DNA from 4 places in the Aneurinibacillus baijiui genome. Region 4 is predicted to be linked to each of the others. Evidence: riboswitches for the same ligand, from Rfam matches in the RefSeq annotation. Region 4 holds a riboswitch; each other region holds the start of a gene.
The links. Region 4 has a riboswitch for cyclic di-GMP ahead of AB3351_RS11540 (sensor domain-containing diguanylate cyclase). Riboswitches for the same ligand answer to the same signal wherever they lie in the genome.

Region 1 (4,215 bases), on a different contig from region 4:
AACTGGTTTCGAAGGGAGGAGATGCGACGGATATACCGGTCTTTTAAGACATTGATTGATGTTGCAGCATAATGCACGACCTCCGTATCTTCATTTTGTAAGGCTGTGTACAAATATTTACCTTTTTGTCCTATATTCAAGTCCAACAGACGGATAAGCATTTCTTTTTTTATTTCGCTATCATCCATCTCCAAGCTCTGCATGATCGGAAGCAGACGATAATCGTTCGCGGCTTCTTCAATGATATTCTCGTAGTTATCCACATGTATTCGCGTATACTCATCATATGTATCCAAAGCTGAGCGGTTATGCGTCTTTTTTTCAGCAAGCCAGACGATAAGCCCTAAGATTTCACCAATAAAGGGAAGAAAGATGGAAACAACAAAGATCCAGGAAGCTGCTCCGCGCTTTTCTTCTGTTAGAGAAGGAAGGAGTAGACGGCTTAGCAGAAACAATGCTAATGTGTGCAGCACAAAGAAAAAAACGATGTACATTTTACTCCCCCTTGTCATATGAAATCACAGGCATGATCCGTTCGATGAAATTCTTCGTCTGCTCTTGGTCGGTTGCCGGAAGCAGGAAAAGAAGTTTGTTATCGCGTTTGTCATAGCCGACGATATCTACCTCCCGCATATGCGGCTCTAGGCGCTTGCTCCATTCATCTGCCTCAAGCTGTAAATGTGTAGGAAGCGATATATCAAATGCTGTATACGGCTGTTCAAGCTCGGCCTCTCTCTCCCGCTCAATCTGCACGCGTCGCTGGAAAGCCTCCGGATAATAGATGGAGGTGCCAGGGTATGTAATTCCCGCTCCCTTCTCTTCGAGGCGAAGCGCTGCGATTTCAGTGCTGTCAGAAATAAGCTCTAACAGAAGATGCAGGAATTGAACGCTTTGTGGAGTTAGACGATCCAGAGCAATGCGGCTAATAATCAGCACGTCCTTAATTCTGCCCTCGCGAAGAATGGGACCTGCTAAGACAGGTGTAGATGCCTCGTCATCTGCTCGGCGCATAATGACAGTTTTTTCTCGCAGTAATCGACTGTAGAAGCGAGAATCTGAGATAAACAGGGTTGGTTTTAACTTTTCGGATTGCCCCATTCGTATCTTCAACCGCAGGGCTGTCTCTGATTGATCAAGATGATAGATACCAAATTCCTCGGCTTTGAAAAAATCAGCCAGAATTTTGGCGGCTTGGGTAATCGTAGACTCAGGATCTCTAGCATCAAGTGCACGCATAATTTCAAGCAGCGTATGAATGCTTTGTTCCGATTCGAGAATTTTCCCTTCAAGTATCTTCCGTGACTCGCTCAATCGATCTACCGCGCGTCGCAGCTGCCGATTCTCTTCAATTATTTCCTGATTACGATAGTATTGCGCTTCATATTGTTCACGGAGATTAGTGATGAACAATCCGGGAATAATACCTAGAATCAAATGAAAGAGCAGCCATTTTGCCCGCTCAAAATCAAAAAATAGCAACAGTACATCTTCACCACGAACCGTCGCAGTTCCTACAATATAAGCAATAGTCATAAGCGAGCTAACAAGCCCGACGCTCCAGCCGTATCGCAGTGAGAATAGAAGAGCGATAAAGAGTGTCGGGGCTGGCTGAAATTCTGTAAATCGCAGTTCTGTCCACCAATCCAACAGAACAAAAACCAGGAATACACAGATAAGCTCAGCATATTTTCTTATGAGAGAATGCTGACGATAAAACATTTATTTCCTCCGTTTTCCATTTCTTTTACCCGATTTGTATAATAATTGTACAGATATTGATAAAAATATTTATATGGCCAACGTTTATTGTACCTATGGTGCTCACAAGGCATCAAATGGAAAGTGTGTAACAAAATATAAAGGGGAAAAAATGTATATGTATTTGGAATGATAGTTTTTAAAACAGGATTCAAAATTGTAAGGTAAATGTCACGTATGTGACAAGATAATTAACTATTTTATATTGCTAAAGATCTATGCGCGTGTATAATAAAAGTAAGAAAAAAAATTAACTGCATACATATCTGGTGATGGGCAAACTTGTTGAAAAGCAAGGACGCAAAGGCATGGGTCGTCGATCTGCGCATATTATTATAGTGCGGAGGTACCGATTGCCAGTCTGCGAAACCACCCATCCCTCTGTGTATCTCTGGAGGGATTTTTCGTGAAGAAGTTAACAGTCGCACTGTTGTCTTTGACTTTGGTACTATTCGGATTAGGAGGGTCTTCAACTTACGTGAGTGCAGCAAAAGTATCTCCATTCCAACAGGTGACTTCCTATAAAATTTTCTATGGTAAACCGACCGCACGCGTATTTAATGAAATGAAAAATTACAACATGGTTATTGTTGAGCCGTATCATTACACCAAAGCCGATATCGAACGGATCAAAAAAGGCGGCACGATGGTCATGGGTTATGTGAGTACAATGGAAGTTGCGTCATGGAATCAGACGCTATTAAATAAATGCGAGGCCACTGATTTCTTCCTCCGGGAGAATGAGAAGGTTCATTTTGCTGAATGGGATTCGTATTTAATGGATATTACTTCCCCGCACTATCAACAAATATTGATGGATGAAGTGAAAAATCAAGTAGCCGCAAAAGGATTTGATGGGGTATTTCTCGATACAGTAGGCGATATTGATGACCAGCACGGAAATGATCCTGTAATGCTTACACTGCAGCAGTTCGGCATGGCAGCATTTATGAGTGAGATCAAGGCGCAATTCCCAAGTCTATATTTGATTCAAAACTGGGGATTCGGTACGTTGACTGGATATACAGCTCCTTATGTAGACGGCTTTATGTGGGAGAACTTCGATTACGCGACCGTAGCGAAGGATCAGTGGGCACAGGATCGGATGGCAGAACTGCACGCACTTCAAAAGCAGTATCCGTTCTCTGTATTTACCATATCCTTTAGCGGTAAGGCGAAGAGTACAGAGTATGCAAAGAAACAAGGCTTCATTCATTTCCACACAACCAAAGGTTTTGATGTTTGGTAGAGTAGAAGATAGAAAGCTCCTCTTTGAGTAAATCAAAGAGGAGTTTTTTCTGTAGAAAGGGAGAGCAGTCTAAGCTCTTGCATGGTTTTAAGCCAGCTTTGAATAGCGGGACGGTGCAGGTGTTCCTTCTGCGCCATAATAAAGGCAGTGCGTTTTGGAGGGACGAGTCCGTCTGTGAGTTGGATCTCAGCTAAGCGCCCAGCACGCAGTTCTTCTTCTACGGCGGATCGAACGATAAATCCCATTCCGATGTTTTTTTGCAGGAGAGCAAGGAGCATCGATACATTGTCGATGTGCAGTTGCGGAACATACTCAGGCGGAAGCAGTTCACTCACCCACTCATAAAACGGGTTTCCCCAATCCACATATAGAAGAGGGAGGCTTGCAAGGAATTCAGGCGCTACCGCATCCCAGCGTGCTGCTTCATGCTCTGGATGGGAGACGAGAATGATTTCCTCCTCATAGAAGGGGAGTACTTCAAAACCCGGGATAGACTGTGGGAGGTATACAAAGCCGAGCTGTACAACTCCGTCCTTCAAATGATGCACCACATCCCAGGAATGTCCTGTTTTTATTTTTAGTGAGACGGTAGGATATTGATTGAAAAACGTTTCAACCACAGGGCAGAGAACATATTTCCATAACGTGTCGGTTGCACCGATAGATAGCTGATCTTCAAACGTCTTCATAGATTGTATCTTTAGCAAGCTCTCTTCATTGAGTAAAAGCAACCGTTCAGCGTATGGAAGAAATGTATATCCGGCGGCAGTAAGGTCTACCTTGCGCCGATCGCGCATGAAGAGGGGTTTACCGACTTCAGCTTCTAAGGCTTGAATGCGCGAAGAAACTGTGGATTGTACAAGATGCAGAGCCTCAGCCGTTTTAGAAAAGCTTTTGTTGCGAGCCAATACAATGAATGTACGTAATTGTTCAAAATCCAAGCGAATGTCTCCTTCCCTTTGCTTAATCGAAAAAATAGATAACATGTATCAAAATCATTCGTTATACAAATGACATTTCCTGCTTTATTGTAGAAAGCGAGGAGGGGAACGTATGGTTGGATATGTATGGCGAATGTCGCCGTTAGGTGTACGGGTGCTGTTTATCTGTTCTTTTTTAATGAATTTGGGCTTTTATGCATTGATTCCATATCTGACGCTGTATTTGACGGGAAGTTTTGCCTGGTCTATGGCAATGGCCGGAATTCT
Region 2 (4,215 bases), on a different contig from region 4:
TATTTAACTGCAGGGCGGTTGCAATAGCATCTAATACCGATGTAGAAACGTTAATATCACGCCCTTGCTCTAGCCATGTGTACCAAGTGGTGCTTACGCCTGCTATTTGAGCGACTTCCTCCCTTCGCAAGCCGGGTGTCCGCCGCCGGGTTCCTGTTGGTAGTCCAACAGATTGAGGTTGAATGTTAGCTCGCTTTGATTTTAGAAAGGTGGACAGAGCGTCAAGTCTGTTTTGATTATTCAACGTTTCCATGCCCCCTCATCATACGAATGATCATAGTAGTAATTATACTAGGATAAACAACAACTTGTAATAGGATAAGTAGCATGTGAAAATATAACAAAATATTCAAGGGGAGGGATCAAGCTTGGAGCGTGTAGTGATTACAGGAATGGGAGTCGTCTCACCACTGGGCAATGAAGTAGCAATGTTATGGGAAAATTTGGTTAATGGTAGGTCAGGTCTTTCTTTTATTGATACATTTGATGTAAGCGGGCATAAAACAAAAATTGCTGGACTCGTCCGTGATTTTCATGCCGAGGAACTTCTAGGACGCAGGGATGCAAAGCGTATGGATAGATTTTGCCAATTTGCCTTAGCTGCAGCCGAGCAAGCATGGATCGATTCGAACCTAGATATGGATCAAGTCGATCCGACACGTCTGGGTGTCTATGTTGGCTCCGGCATAGGAGGAATTGAAACATTCATTAAAAATGTGGATCTGCTTCGGGAGAGAGGAGCGGGCCGGGTAAGTCCTTCGTTAGTATCCGCAATGATTTCGAATGCGGCTGCAGCGCAAATTAGCATGAAATGGGGCGCGATGGGTCCTTCGATGTCGCCTGTTTCTGCTTGTGCAATCGGCAATACAGCGATTGGCGAAGCGTCCAGACTTATTCGATTCGGGGGAGCGGATGTTGTCTTTGCGGGCGGCACGGAGGCTTCGATAACCGACTTGTCTTTGGCCAGCTTTGGGAATGCTACAGCTTTATCTACAAGGAATGATTGTCCGGCTAAAGCAAGTCGTCCGTTTGATGAGAATCGGGATGGATTTGTCATGTCGGAAGGCGCAGGCATTCTCCTTCTCGAATCGTTGTCTCACGCATTACGAAGAAACGCACGAATTTATGCTGAGGTTATTGGCTATGGTGCAAGCTCAGACGCGCATCATATGGTATCTCCGCATCCGGAAGGTAAAGGCGCATACCATGCTATGAAAATGGCGTTACAAGATGCTCAGATTTCTTTGGAACAAGTCAATATCATTAGTGCTCATGCGACCAGTACGGAAGCCGGTGACATATCGGAAACCATAGCCATTAAAAAATTATTCGGAGCGCAAGCATATAACATCCCTATAACAGCGAATAAGTCTATGACCGGCCACATGTTGGGTGCAGCGGGTGGGGTAGAAGCCATTGCGCTGGCAAAATGCCTGCAGGAAGGAACGATACCTCCTACAATCAATCTAGAACATGCGGACCCGCTATGTGATTTAGATTATGTACCTAATACTGCCCGTCAGGCAAATGTAGAGATAGGGTTATCCAATTCATTTGGTTTTGGCGGTCACAATGCGGTAATCATTTTAAAAAAGTATGAGTAATGTGTAGTATTACAAGCAGTTATGTTCTACGGGAATTGGTAGATAAAGGTTGCGTATATGGCGGATAAAAGAAAAATAGTGAATACCTATTCCATTGTGCACTAATTTTTTGTATCCTAATGTATGTCGAAAAGGCAAACTCATTGAAAGATGAGGACGCAAAACCACGGGCCTACTGTATAAAAAGCTACGGCAGCCGGGTTACCGAAAGGAGAAAAAAATGAAGCGGAAGTATTCACGTGAGTTTAAGTGCAAGGTCGTACAGCAGGTATTGGAATGTAATAAGCCTGGCAGCATAGCCAGACAGCATCGAATCAACAGTATTATGATTTTTCGGTGGATGAATGAATATAAGCAAGGAAAATATGATAGTGAATCTGTATAAAATGGGGCTGTCTAAAAAGCCAAGCATGTTGATGTAACAGCATGCTTGGCTTTTCCGTCTATATCATTGCCTCCTTTGTTAATGACCAAAATGAGCAAAAAAAAATCCGGCACGGGGCCGGTACAGAAAAGAAAATATTGGGGGGTTCTTGTTAATAAGTTACCACAATTGGTAATTATTTCATCTAGGCAAATAAGTGGAACTTATACAAAGCCGCCTTAAACGGATAAGTAGGAACATAAGCGTATATTATTTTTGATTTACTTTACGATTGCATTCCCTGTAATCTGTCTGGTTAGTTTTATCACCTGCTATTGATTTCCTTATATGTAAGCAGTAGGGTTTAGGTGTGACTATATTGTGACTTCTTCATGACAAAAGAACCTTTCCGTGGGTACATGTAATCGGTAAAATAGATTTACAAGTTAGAAAAAATATAAATGACCTTACGAGAGGCACACCTTACTAACAATAAAGGTCAGGTAAAAAACAAATACCTAATCAAAATACTTGAGAAAAAGGCAAACCTGACTGAAAAGCAGGGACGCAAAGTTCCAGGTCTACGGTATAGCACTATGACGGCTGAACTACCTCTTAAGAATTTGCGGGGGGCGAAGATGGTTAGGAAGCAGAACGAACTTGATCAAGAGTGGGTGTCTCTTATGCTGATTGCACGTGAGTTAGGAATTACCCCGGAAGAAATAAGAAGTTTTTTAAAAAGCGAAAGTAACGCTATACACCAAGTGGTGCTAGAGTCTAAAGAGATGACATACCATTCATATAGGATAAGATGAGAACCTTCTGTCTATAGGGCAGAGGTTTTTTTGTTTATGAGCAGACACAAGCGTATGAGGGGTATTCTCAAAAGTAGCACTTATATAGTATGATCCAATACAAGCAGTAGCAATATGCCCCAGCATCGCTTTATTTGCCAAATAGACTGAAAGAAAGGGCGGAACCTGTATGGCTGTTACACTGCGTATTTGCCATAAGTGTGCGGATGACGTAAAAAAGCTGAAGAAAAAGCTCAGCAAAATAGAACCGAAAGCAAAAATCTGCGTGGGATGTCAGTCGATGTGCAAGCTTGGCAAAAAGAAGGAATTTGTTATCCTCGGTAAAGATGAAATGGTAACAGGAAAGACGACGAAGAAGGTTGTTAAAAAGGTAGGAAAGCTGCTTGCTCGATAAAGTTTGTTTCCGATTGCTCCATTACTAGAAAATATAATTTATTTTTTCTAAATTTCAGTATACACAATAGGAATAAATTGGTTGATAGCGAATATGTGAATAAGAGGATGGAGGTAATGGATGCAATGAGACCACGCAGAAGAAATACAAAAGCATTTACAAATATGGCCTGGGCAGCATTTATTTTGTCGTTTGCAGCGATGTTCATCGGGATTTACACATTAGATGCCCCGCTTCCGGTGAAAGGATATTACATCGTATCAGCGCTTTTCTTAACCATGAGTTCTTTTGTACTGCAGAAGACGATTCGGGATAATCAAGAAGATGATGAAAGGTACGCTGACGAGTTTAACAAAGAATAAGTTGATGCCGCAAAAAAGGATCGCAAAACTTCTAAGGTATACGGAAGTTTTACGATCCTTTTCATTTGGAGATGAAAGGGGTTGCTACATGGCGAGATAGTTCTTTAATGCTTGCTGCAACGTTCCTTTCATTTCTGCTCTGTCTTTGAATGATATGCCTTCGTTAATCATTTTTCTTACAACTTCAGGGCGTAATCCTGTAATGATAGTACTGCATCCCATCATTGAAATCCCATCAAAAATTCGTAATAGATGGTGGGCTACCTCCATTTCCATCTGAAGGACGCCAGACAAGTCCATGATTAACGTTTGAATATGTAAGTTACCAATCTCCATTAATACTTTTTCTTCTATGATTTTGGCTCGATACGCATCAATTTCTCCAATCAAAGGCAAGATACATATAGATGGGGAGATTGGTATAATAGGAACAGAGAGATTATGAACTAATTTCTTTTGCGATTCAATTAATTTATCCTTGTATGCTGAATAGCTAATGAAAAAGTTGTTAAGAAATTGATCAACTAATTCATTGATTCTTTTCTCCATTGCATAAAATTCTTCGCGTGTAACATGCTTGCCTTGGATATGATCGTAATGGTATAGAAAATTCCATAACGTTCTTCGGATCGCTTGTACCCATTCTAATTTGAATTCCAATGTTAATGAGTACTTC
Region 3 (4,215 bases), on a different contig from region 4:
TTCTCGTATTATCAACCAATCCTGCCTGGGTGAGCGTGGAAGCGACATCATTCATTATGTGGGCGCTGGTGCATGTATAGGTTCGATTCCTGTGTCCTGAATAAAAGATAAGCAAAGAGACTATTTCAAGAGAATAGTTCATTTTTTAATGAAGGGCAATTAAGTTGCAAATGCGCTTAATGTATAACAGACCACCTTTAGTACAGATAATGGTGTATATGGAGGGAAGACATGGATATAAATTGGATCTGGCAAACACTTTTAATTTTTGTAGTGGGCGTGCTTCTATTAAGGATTAGTGGGAGAAGATCGATCTCTCAGATGAAAATACCGGAAACTGTGATTATGATGGTGGCGATTGGTACATTGCTTATTCAACCAGTAACAGGCAAGGGGTTATGGATATATCCAATTACAAGTTAATGGATTATAGGCACCCTTTAGAGTGTCCGAAGCTATCAGGAAGGGCAGGAATGAATGTGCTAGAAGTTCTCATACGAACGATAATGGCTTTTATTATCTTGCTTATTTTGACGCGAATTTTAGGAAAAAAGCAAGTGAGTGAACTTACATTCTTTAATTATGTAACAGGGATAACATTTGGTTCGATTGCAGCTATGATTGCAGTTGACAGAAGAATTTCAGCCGCTGAAGGTATAGTAGGTTTAATCGTTTGGACCATACTAACAATGCTTGTAGGCTACATTGGGTTAAAAGTACCGAGAGCACGTGTGCTATTAGACGGGGAGCCTACAATCATTATCAAGAAAGGAAAGATCTTAGAAAAAACAATGCGAGATGCACACTACAATATGGATGATTTAAGTATGATGCTACGGGAAAAGGGTTTCTTTTCTATTGAGGAAATAGAATATGCTATTCTAGAGCCGGATGGGCAGCTGTCTGTTCTGAAGAAACCAGTTTATCAAACACCAATAAACAAAGATATAAATATTGCTACAAAACCATTCAGGTATGTACCTACCGAGTTAATCGTAGACGGGGAGATCGTATATAAAAATCTCAAAGATTTAAATTTGGATGTAGCATGGTTAGACGAACAGATTCGGAAAACAGGACTTCACTCACTTGAAGAGGTATTTTACGCTGAACTACAAAGTGATGGTACTGTGTACATAGATAAAAGAAAAGATGCTTTGTATTAGCTTGAACTGTAACCCGAATAAGGGACTTTTTTTAAAGTGTTCATCATTCGAGTTACAGTTCAGTCTGTCAGAAGTTTTTTAATCTGCTTTTACAAGTGCGTAAGTAGGACGTGCATAGTGTAATTCCATTCGACAGAGCATACCTGTGATTTCACTTAAATAAGAAGTGCTTGTTTTACCGCTGTCGAACACTGTCATGAAATGTAGATATATGCGTAAGCGTTTTCAAATGTATTCGACAAAGAAACTTAGAAAAAAATTCTAAAAAAAAGAAAAAAATATCAAAATAGGTATAAAGAATAGTGTTTTATTGACCGATTAGTATAATATCACCAGATATTTTTACATTTAAAGTAAAACATTCATTTTTTCGGATCTTTTGTTGTAGTGTCTAAGTATGTCGTGTCATGGGTTGTTTTAAAACTTAATATCGTATGATGTCGAACGAAACGGCACCCACATTGAAAAATGTGCTCGCAAAACCACAGATCTAAGGTCAATGACTATGATGGCTGGGTTACCGAACTCCGCAACGTTTTTCGACAAGGCTATCCCATTTTTATAGCCTTTTTTGTGCTGTTTTCATACAACTTGTCTAACTATCATAGTGACTCATACGACTTTGCAAGAAGGACTGTACTATGCTCCAAAAATTGTAAGGTCATTACTGGAGGGTTTTCAATGAAAAAGTGGTTGGGAAAGCTAGCTACACCATCGATTAAGACAAAATTGCTTGGATCATTTCTTGCTGTCTCGTTAATCCCTTTGATTGCTCTTGGCGTCATTAATTTCTACTTTTCAAAAGACGCGATGATTGAATCAAACAAAGGGCATTTAAAATCCTTAGTTGATAATGCGTACATTCTGGCCGAGACGTTGAATAACGAGGCAAAGGCGGGAAAGATCACACAGGAAGAAGCGCAGGAAAAGTTCCGAATAGCGATAGCTGGGGAGAAGCAACCGGACGGAACAAGGAAGACGCCAACCAATTTGCCGCGCATTGGCGATGGCGACTATTTCTTTGCCTACAATAAAGAGATTCGTGCTGTGATGCACCCGAAGAATTTTGAGGGGCAAATCAAGGATCAGCCTAATGAATTAGGTGTAAATGCAAACCGTGATATGTACAACCAAAAAGAAGGCTATTACACATTCTTATGGAAGAACCCGGGTGAAACAGAACCGCGTGAGAAGATCGCATATCTTCGCTATTTTAAGGAATGGGACTGGGTTATTGTAATGGGCTCCTATTACGATAATTTCTATGAAAAAACACAAGAGAGTAAGGAAATCACAATCTATATGCTTCTTGTAGGCCTGGTGCTGGTAACGACGGTGTCCCTGTTAATTGCATCAAGTATCACGAAGCGGATCAATCGGGTTAAAACTGTGATGGAGTGTATGGGTCAAGGTGACTTCACCACAAGGGTTGCAGGAGATGAGCGGGATGAGCTTGGACAGATGGGACAAGCCCTCAATGAAACCATTGATAAGATTTCCGAGGTACTTTCCCAGGTTAAAGAATCCTCTCGTTTTGTGAAAAACTCTGCCGATCATCTAGCTGAGGGAGCACATCAATTAAAGAGCGCCTCAACAGAGATTGCCTCTTCTGTAGAAGACGTATCACAAGGATCGGAGCAGCAATCTGATACTCTGCAAAATCTCTCCAGCTATATGGAGGAGCTTGCAGCGAGCTTCGAGGATACATCGCATAATATGGCATCTGTTAATAGCATGGCAGTCAAAGCAAGAGAGGCCAGTATAGACGGAAAGGAAAACATTCAAGGAACGATTAAGCAAATGGGATCGATCAAGGATTCTGTGCAAGAGATCCAGGAAGTCATTACGCTGCTTAATCAGCGTACAAAAGAAATCAGCAATTTTGTCACTGTCATTACAGATATTTCTTCACAAACAAACTTGCTTGCACTGAATGCTGCCATTGAAGCAGCTCGTGCGGGTGAACATGGTAAAGGCTTCGCCGTTGTAGCAGAAGAGGTTCGCAAATTGGCTGAGCAGTCCGCAAAATCAGCAGAAGAAATCAAAAGTATTATCGGCAGCATTATCGAGGAATCAGAAAGAAGTAGAGAGACGGTTCGGATCAGCAGTGAAGCTGTGCTAGAAGGAACGGAAGTGGTTAAAGAGGCCGGTCAAGGCTTTGATCAGATTCTATCATTTGTAAATCAAGTGGCACAGGGAATCGAGAATGTCAATCGATCCATCCAAGAGGTAAACAAAGGGGCTCAGGACATTTCTAGCTCTGTAACCGAGCTTGGGGCTTTTAATGAGCAGACGAATGCGAGCACACAAAACGTAGCTGCATTAATTGAAGAACAGAATGCGATGGCGAAGGAAATTCATGCCGCAACAGAGACATTGGCTCACCAGGCAAATAGTCTAGATGATATGACAAAGCGTTTCACCGTATAAGCCCAGATGAGCATTGTAAGGGAGGTGATGCTGCGGAGTAGATCAGTTTAGGCAGTTGCTTTATGATACAAAAATCTTCAAGTAAAAGGGGAAAGAAGATGAATCGAATTGTAAGAGCTTCAGTAGGGGCTACATTGGCAGTTGTGTTATTTATGTTTACTTCCTTTAGTGCTCTCGCAGCAAATCGACCGACAACAATGGGTTCTGGCGGTATGGTAACAACTCCGCATTATCTCGCTTCTCAAGCAGCAATCAAGGTATTACAAGAGGGCGGGAATGCGGTGGACGGTGCGATTGCGGCGGCTTCTACGCTGGCAGTTGTATATCCACATATGAACAGCATCGGCGGCGATAATTTCTGGCTGATCTATAATGCAAAGACGGGCGAACTCAAAGCCCTGAATGCAAGCGGTCGTTCAGGTGAAAAAGCCACCATTGATTTCTATAAAAACAAAGGCTATAACACGATTCCAGCGCGTGGTTATTTAGCTGCTAATACCGTGCCAGGTGCGGTATCAGGATGGCAAGAGGCTTATGATTATGCTAAAAAAAGCATGGGCCATAGCGTCCCTTGGAATAAGCTGCTAGATTCCTCCATTCATTATGCGAAAAACGGATT
Region 4 (4,215 bases):
CTCTGCGACAAAGAATCATATCACTGCAGGAAGAAATGCAAACAGATTTCAAAAAGCGAAATAAATTGAAACAAAAGCTAAAAAAAATCGAGGAAGAGCTTGCACAGCGGGAGAAGCAGCACCAACGACTTACGCGGCAAACCGAAGAAGCTCTCTCACAGCTTGAAGAAGAATTAGGAGAATGGTTAAATACATCACTTACACAGACACTTGCCAGTGAAGAAGAAGAAAATCGCTTTCTATACGATCTAGTAGAAGCAAGCCAACGATTTGCGAACCGCCGCTGGGGCAATGAATTGGGAAAACTGCGCAGACAAACGTTTGAACAGTACCTTAAATGGGCCGCCAAGCTTAAAAAGCAGCCCGATCTACTTGCTTTTTTACAGGAAGTAGGGCGCAACATTCAATACTATCGCGCACAAAAACGTAAAATACGTACCACACGCATTCCGGAAGCATATGATGACCTGCGTCAGTCCAATGATATGGCACACATGCTTCCGAGCGAGGCTGTACTGCTGGCCGATGAAGACTATGAGCCGTATTTCATGGTGAAGTGGCTTGAACAAAAACTGATGACATATCATACAACCGGCTTTATCGAGGAACCCCAGAAAGGCCCAGTCATCTGCATGCTTGATACGTCACACTCAATGCGGGGCGGCAAACTCAGGCTTGCTCAGATTTTTACCATGACATTCGCCGCGCTCACCCTATTAGAAGGACGCGATTTCCTACTTCTCCTCTTCGGTGCCAAAGGCGAAGTAAAGGAGCAGCCGCTTTACCATCGTAAACCCAACTGGCCTGCTTTCTATGCCTTGTCACAGATGACATTTGGCGGGGGTACGCATTTTGATTCCCCTATTGCGCGCGGCATTGAATTTGTCCAGCAAAGCTCTGCCTTCCGCAATGCTGATTTCGTAATGGTGACAGACGGCGTCGGCCATATCTCTCCCCCTATACAAAACCAGCTAAGAGAACTCGGAGCACAGCGGCATGTGCGGCTTCACTCGCTCATCATCGGCTCTGCTCGCCAGCATCTAGCGCAGAAATACGACATTCTAGGCGTCTCACACCGCGTTCGCTTCGCTACAAACTGGGAGATGGGCGACGAGACTTCTACAGGGTTATTGCTCGATGTATTTGAACCTGCCGATCCACAGACAGCGCTTAGAAAATAAAAAACACGCAAAGAAGCAGGCTTTCCACCTGCTGCCCTTTGCGTGTTTTTTTATGTATACCACATAGATTACATACGTTTCCCCGGTTCGACCAATTGCAATAATTCGCGGTCGGGTCCATAGAATAGAATCATCCGTCCACCTTCAAGAGTGGGCTTCGGTTCCTCTGTATTAAACACGATTCCTTTATTCCGGTAATACGAAATCGCTTCTTCTATATTATCAACAGTAAAAGCAATATGATTTACAATCCCACTATCGCTATAGCTGCCCTGCGGAGCAAGATCACGAATCAGCTCAATCTCCATACCTGCCTGTGCATTATGATAGAGAAACGTCATCTCCCGCACCTCATTTTCCCCGCGCAGCCGAACCTGATAGTCGAACATTTCTTTATAAAAATCGATTGAACGATCCATATCTGATACGATTACAGCCACATGCTCCATTTTCTTAATCATATTCTTTCCCTCTTTCTATTGTCGTTGTTTTTCGTGCTTTTTTATATTCTACACTTCCGCACACATACAACAAAGAGACGAAAAGAAAATATACACATAATCTTGCAGTTTTGTTCAAAAAAGATGGTGTAAGTCTTTTGAACTATGATAAAATAATCACGGAGCGTTGAAGGATCTTTTGTATGTGGGCACTTGAGAGATCTGGAGCAGATAGTGCAACCGGCCAAATCTGGTCGGTTTTTTTATTTTATTACAAAGGGGAATGGTAAGCATGTCGGCTTATCGCTTAATTTCACCACAAACACTGAAAACAAAGCTTTTCTTTTCAATGGGAGTATTGTTTCTGCTTATTGGGATTCTCAGCGTTGTTCCTATAACTCTTACATTAAATTATGAACGAAAAGAAGAAATTCTTTTAAACTTATCTGAAACAATTCGCTTAGAACAGAAGTTTGTCGACACTTGGTTCGAAAAGCGGGTGCAAACCATACAGTATTTCGCTTCTCTTCCTTCAGCTAAGCAACATAACATCGAGGCTTTGCAAAAAAACATGCAAATTTTTTCCGAAAGCCAAAATGAATTCACTGCGCTTGTATTTGTAGATAAAAACGGAATAACAAGAATTGACACGAATGCAAGCACAGGGGTCGACCTTTCTGATCGTGAATATTTCAAGCAGGCACAGCAAGGGCATTCTTATATTACAGATGTGTTCATTGGAAGGGTATCGGGCAAGCCTATTATCATCGTCTCTTCGCCAGTTATGAATGAGAGGCATGAATTTCTGGGCGTTATATTCGGCTCAGTAGAACTGACTACCGTTAATAATTTGATGAAGCAACTACACTTTGGCAAAACAGGAGAAACCTATCTGATTGATAAACATGGACTTATGCTTACTGAATCCAGACATTCTCCCCCACACACAGTAAAGGAAACAGGCTTTGAAAGCAACATCATTATAGATCGTACCTCTGTTTTTAAGCATGTCATGGCGAATGCCCCACTTACCGAAAGCTATAAGAATTATCGGGGGGTTGAGGTATTTGGAACGTATCGCTGGGTAAAAAACCATGAATGGGCGATTATCGGAGAGATCGAACAACGTGAAGTTTTCGGCCCTTTCTATCATCTGCTGTTTATTATGGGGATTATTGTTTTCCTTGTTATTTGTGTTTCGTTGTTTTTTATTCGTTCCATTATAAAGCAAATCGAATATCCGATTCATTATTTGCTGCGAGGAGCCAAAATTATCGAAAGCGGGCATTATTCCTATACGATCGATAGCAGCGTGATCCAAAAAACACCGCTAGAAATGCGCCAGCTATGCGAGACGTATAATCGCATGTCTAGAGCACTGCAGCATCATCTACAACTGCTTGCAGAAAGCGAAGAACGGTATCGTTCCTTATTTGACCTCTCACCGCAAACCATCGGCGTACATAGTGAAGGGGTCATCGTCTGCATCAACCAGGCAGGTGTGCGCATGCTGAAGGAAGATTGTATGGAAAAAGTAATTGGGACATCCATCTATGATATTGTGCATCCTGACTTTCACGGTGCTGTGACGGAACGATCCGAAAAAATCACAAATAATGAGCCTTATGAACGTCTAGTCGAACAGAAAATCATTTGCAAAGATGGAACATTCATTGATGTCGAAATTACAGCAGCGCCCATTGTGTATAATGGGAAGAATGCCATTCAATTTGTTGTCCATGATGTAACAGCACAAACTAAAATGAAAGAGAAGCTGAAGAAAGCAAACGAAACTCTGCTCCAACTTTCCATTATAGACGGTCTTACAGGGATTTATAACCGCAGATATTTTGATCAAAAGCTGAAGGAAGAATGGGAACAGGCAGCACAAGCTTCCTCTCCTTTTTCTCTCGTTATGTTTGATATTGATCAGTTTAAATTATATAACGATACATACGGGCATCAGGGAGGGGATGAATGCCTTAAGAGGATTGCACGCGCCGTTGAGGAAGAAGTTCGGCAAGCGGGCAGCCTGATCGCCCGATACGGCGGGGAAGAATTTGCGTGTATTCTGCCCAACACTGACACAGAAGGCGCACTGCTTGTGGCAGAGAAAATTAGAGCGTGTGTTGAAAACCTGCAGCTCCCCCACTCCGCCTCCAAGATCGCACCGTTCGTTACTGTTAGTGTTGGTGCAGGAACAATGATCCCTTCTTCTCCACAGAAGCCGGAGGCCTTACTCTCATGTGCAGATAAAGCACTGTATCATGCAAAAGAGCACGGTAGAAACCAAACATGCCACTATCATCAGCAAAAAGTCGGCTAACCCTTTTCCTTTTCATGAACAAAACACTGCCGCCCCTATCTTAGAAGAGGCGGCAGTGAATTATCTATACGTATTTAAGCTTCATCCTGTACCATGCGCACGAGCATATGTGCGAGGTGGTGACGTTGATCCTGGTCGCCGACTTTCCATAATTCCTGAAGCAAGCGCTCTTCACGATTGCGCGGTTCTTCGTTAGCAGCTAAATAATCTCCTACCTTCTCCGCAGTTTTTGCCAGTGCTTCTTCGCCCATTCCTAACTTTTCGCCGA

Region 1: linked by a shared signal. The riboswitch ahead of AB3351_RS23190 (endo alpha-1,4 polygalactosaminidase) and the one ahead of AB3351_RS11540 (sensor domain-containing diguanylate cyclase) in region 4 are both predicted to bind cyclic di-GMP.
Region 2: linked by a shared signal. The riboswitch ahead of AB3351_RS14350 (anti-repressor SinI family protein) and the one ahead of AB3351_RS11540 (sensor domain-containing diguanylate cyclase) in region 4 are both predicted to bind cyclic di-GMP.
Region 3: linked by a shared signal. The riboswitch ahead of AB3351_RS16950 (methyl-accepting chemotaxis protein) and the one ahead of AB3351_RS11540 (sensor domain-containing diguanylate cyclase) in region 4 are both predicted to bind cyclic di-GMP.

The regions. Positions count from the first base shown of each region.
Region 1 covers NZ_JBFTXJ020000024.1:15,064-19,278, forward strand. The annotation lists gene AB3351_RS23180 (tetratricopeptide repeat protein) at 1-494, opposite strand, end outside; gene AB3351_RS23185 (hypothetical protein) at 496-1,719, opposite strand; cyclic di-GMP riboswitch class I at 2,024-2,119, shown strand; gene AB3351_RS23190 (endo alpha-1,4 polygalactosaminidase) at 2,165-3,007, shown strand; gene AB3351_RS23195 (LysR family transcriptional regulator) at 3,040-3,948, opposite strand; gene AB3351_RS23200 (MDR family MFS transporter) at 4,061-4,215, shown strand, end outside.
Region 2 covers NZ_JBFTXJ020000007.1:79,928-84,142, reverse strand. The annotation lists gene AB3351_RS14365 (helix-turn-helix transcriptional regulator) at 1-244, opposite strand, end outside; gene fabF (beta-ketoacyl-ACP synthase II) at 369-1,604, shown strand; cyclic di-GMP riboswitch class I at 1,728-1,813, shown strand; gene AB3351_RS14355 (transposase) at 1,825-1,989, shown strand; cyclic di-GMP riboswitch class I at 2,500-2,584, shown strand; gene AB3351_RS14350 (anti-repressor SinI family protein) at 2,565-2,783, shown strand; gene AB3351_RS14345 (hypothetical protein) at 2,953-3,177, shown strand; gene AB3351_RS14340 (YiaA/YiaB family inner membrane protein) at 3,303-3,539, shown strand; gene AB3351_RS14335 (STAS domain-containing protein) at 3,624-4,215, opposite strand, start outside.
Region 3 covers NZ_JBFTXJ020000010.1:14,220-18,434, forward strand. The annotation lists gene AB3351_RS16940 (hypothetical protein) at 1-33, shown strand, start outside; gene AB3351_RS16945 (YetF domain-containing protein) at 474-1,166, shown strand; cyclic di-GMP riboswitch class I at 1,608-1,691, shown strand; gene AB3351_RS16950 (methyl-accepting chemotaxis protein) at 1,848-3,596, shown strand; gene ggt (gamma-glutamyltransferase) at 3,749-4,215, shown strand, end outside.
Region 4 covers NZ_JBFTXJ020000005.1:126,336-130,550, forward strand. The annotation lists gene AB3351_RS11530 (hypothetical protein) at 1-1,181, shown strand, start outside; gene AB3351_RS11535 (VOC family protein) at 1,250-1,642, opposite strand; cyclic di-GMP riboswitch class II at 1,794-1,876, shown strand; gene AB3351_RS11540 (sensor domain-containing diguanylate cyclase) at 1,914-3,947, shown strand; gene AB3351_RS11545 (DUF3243 domain-containing protein) at 4,022-4,215, opposite strand, start outside.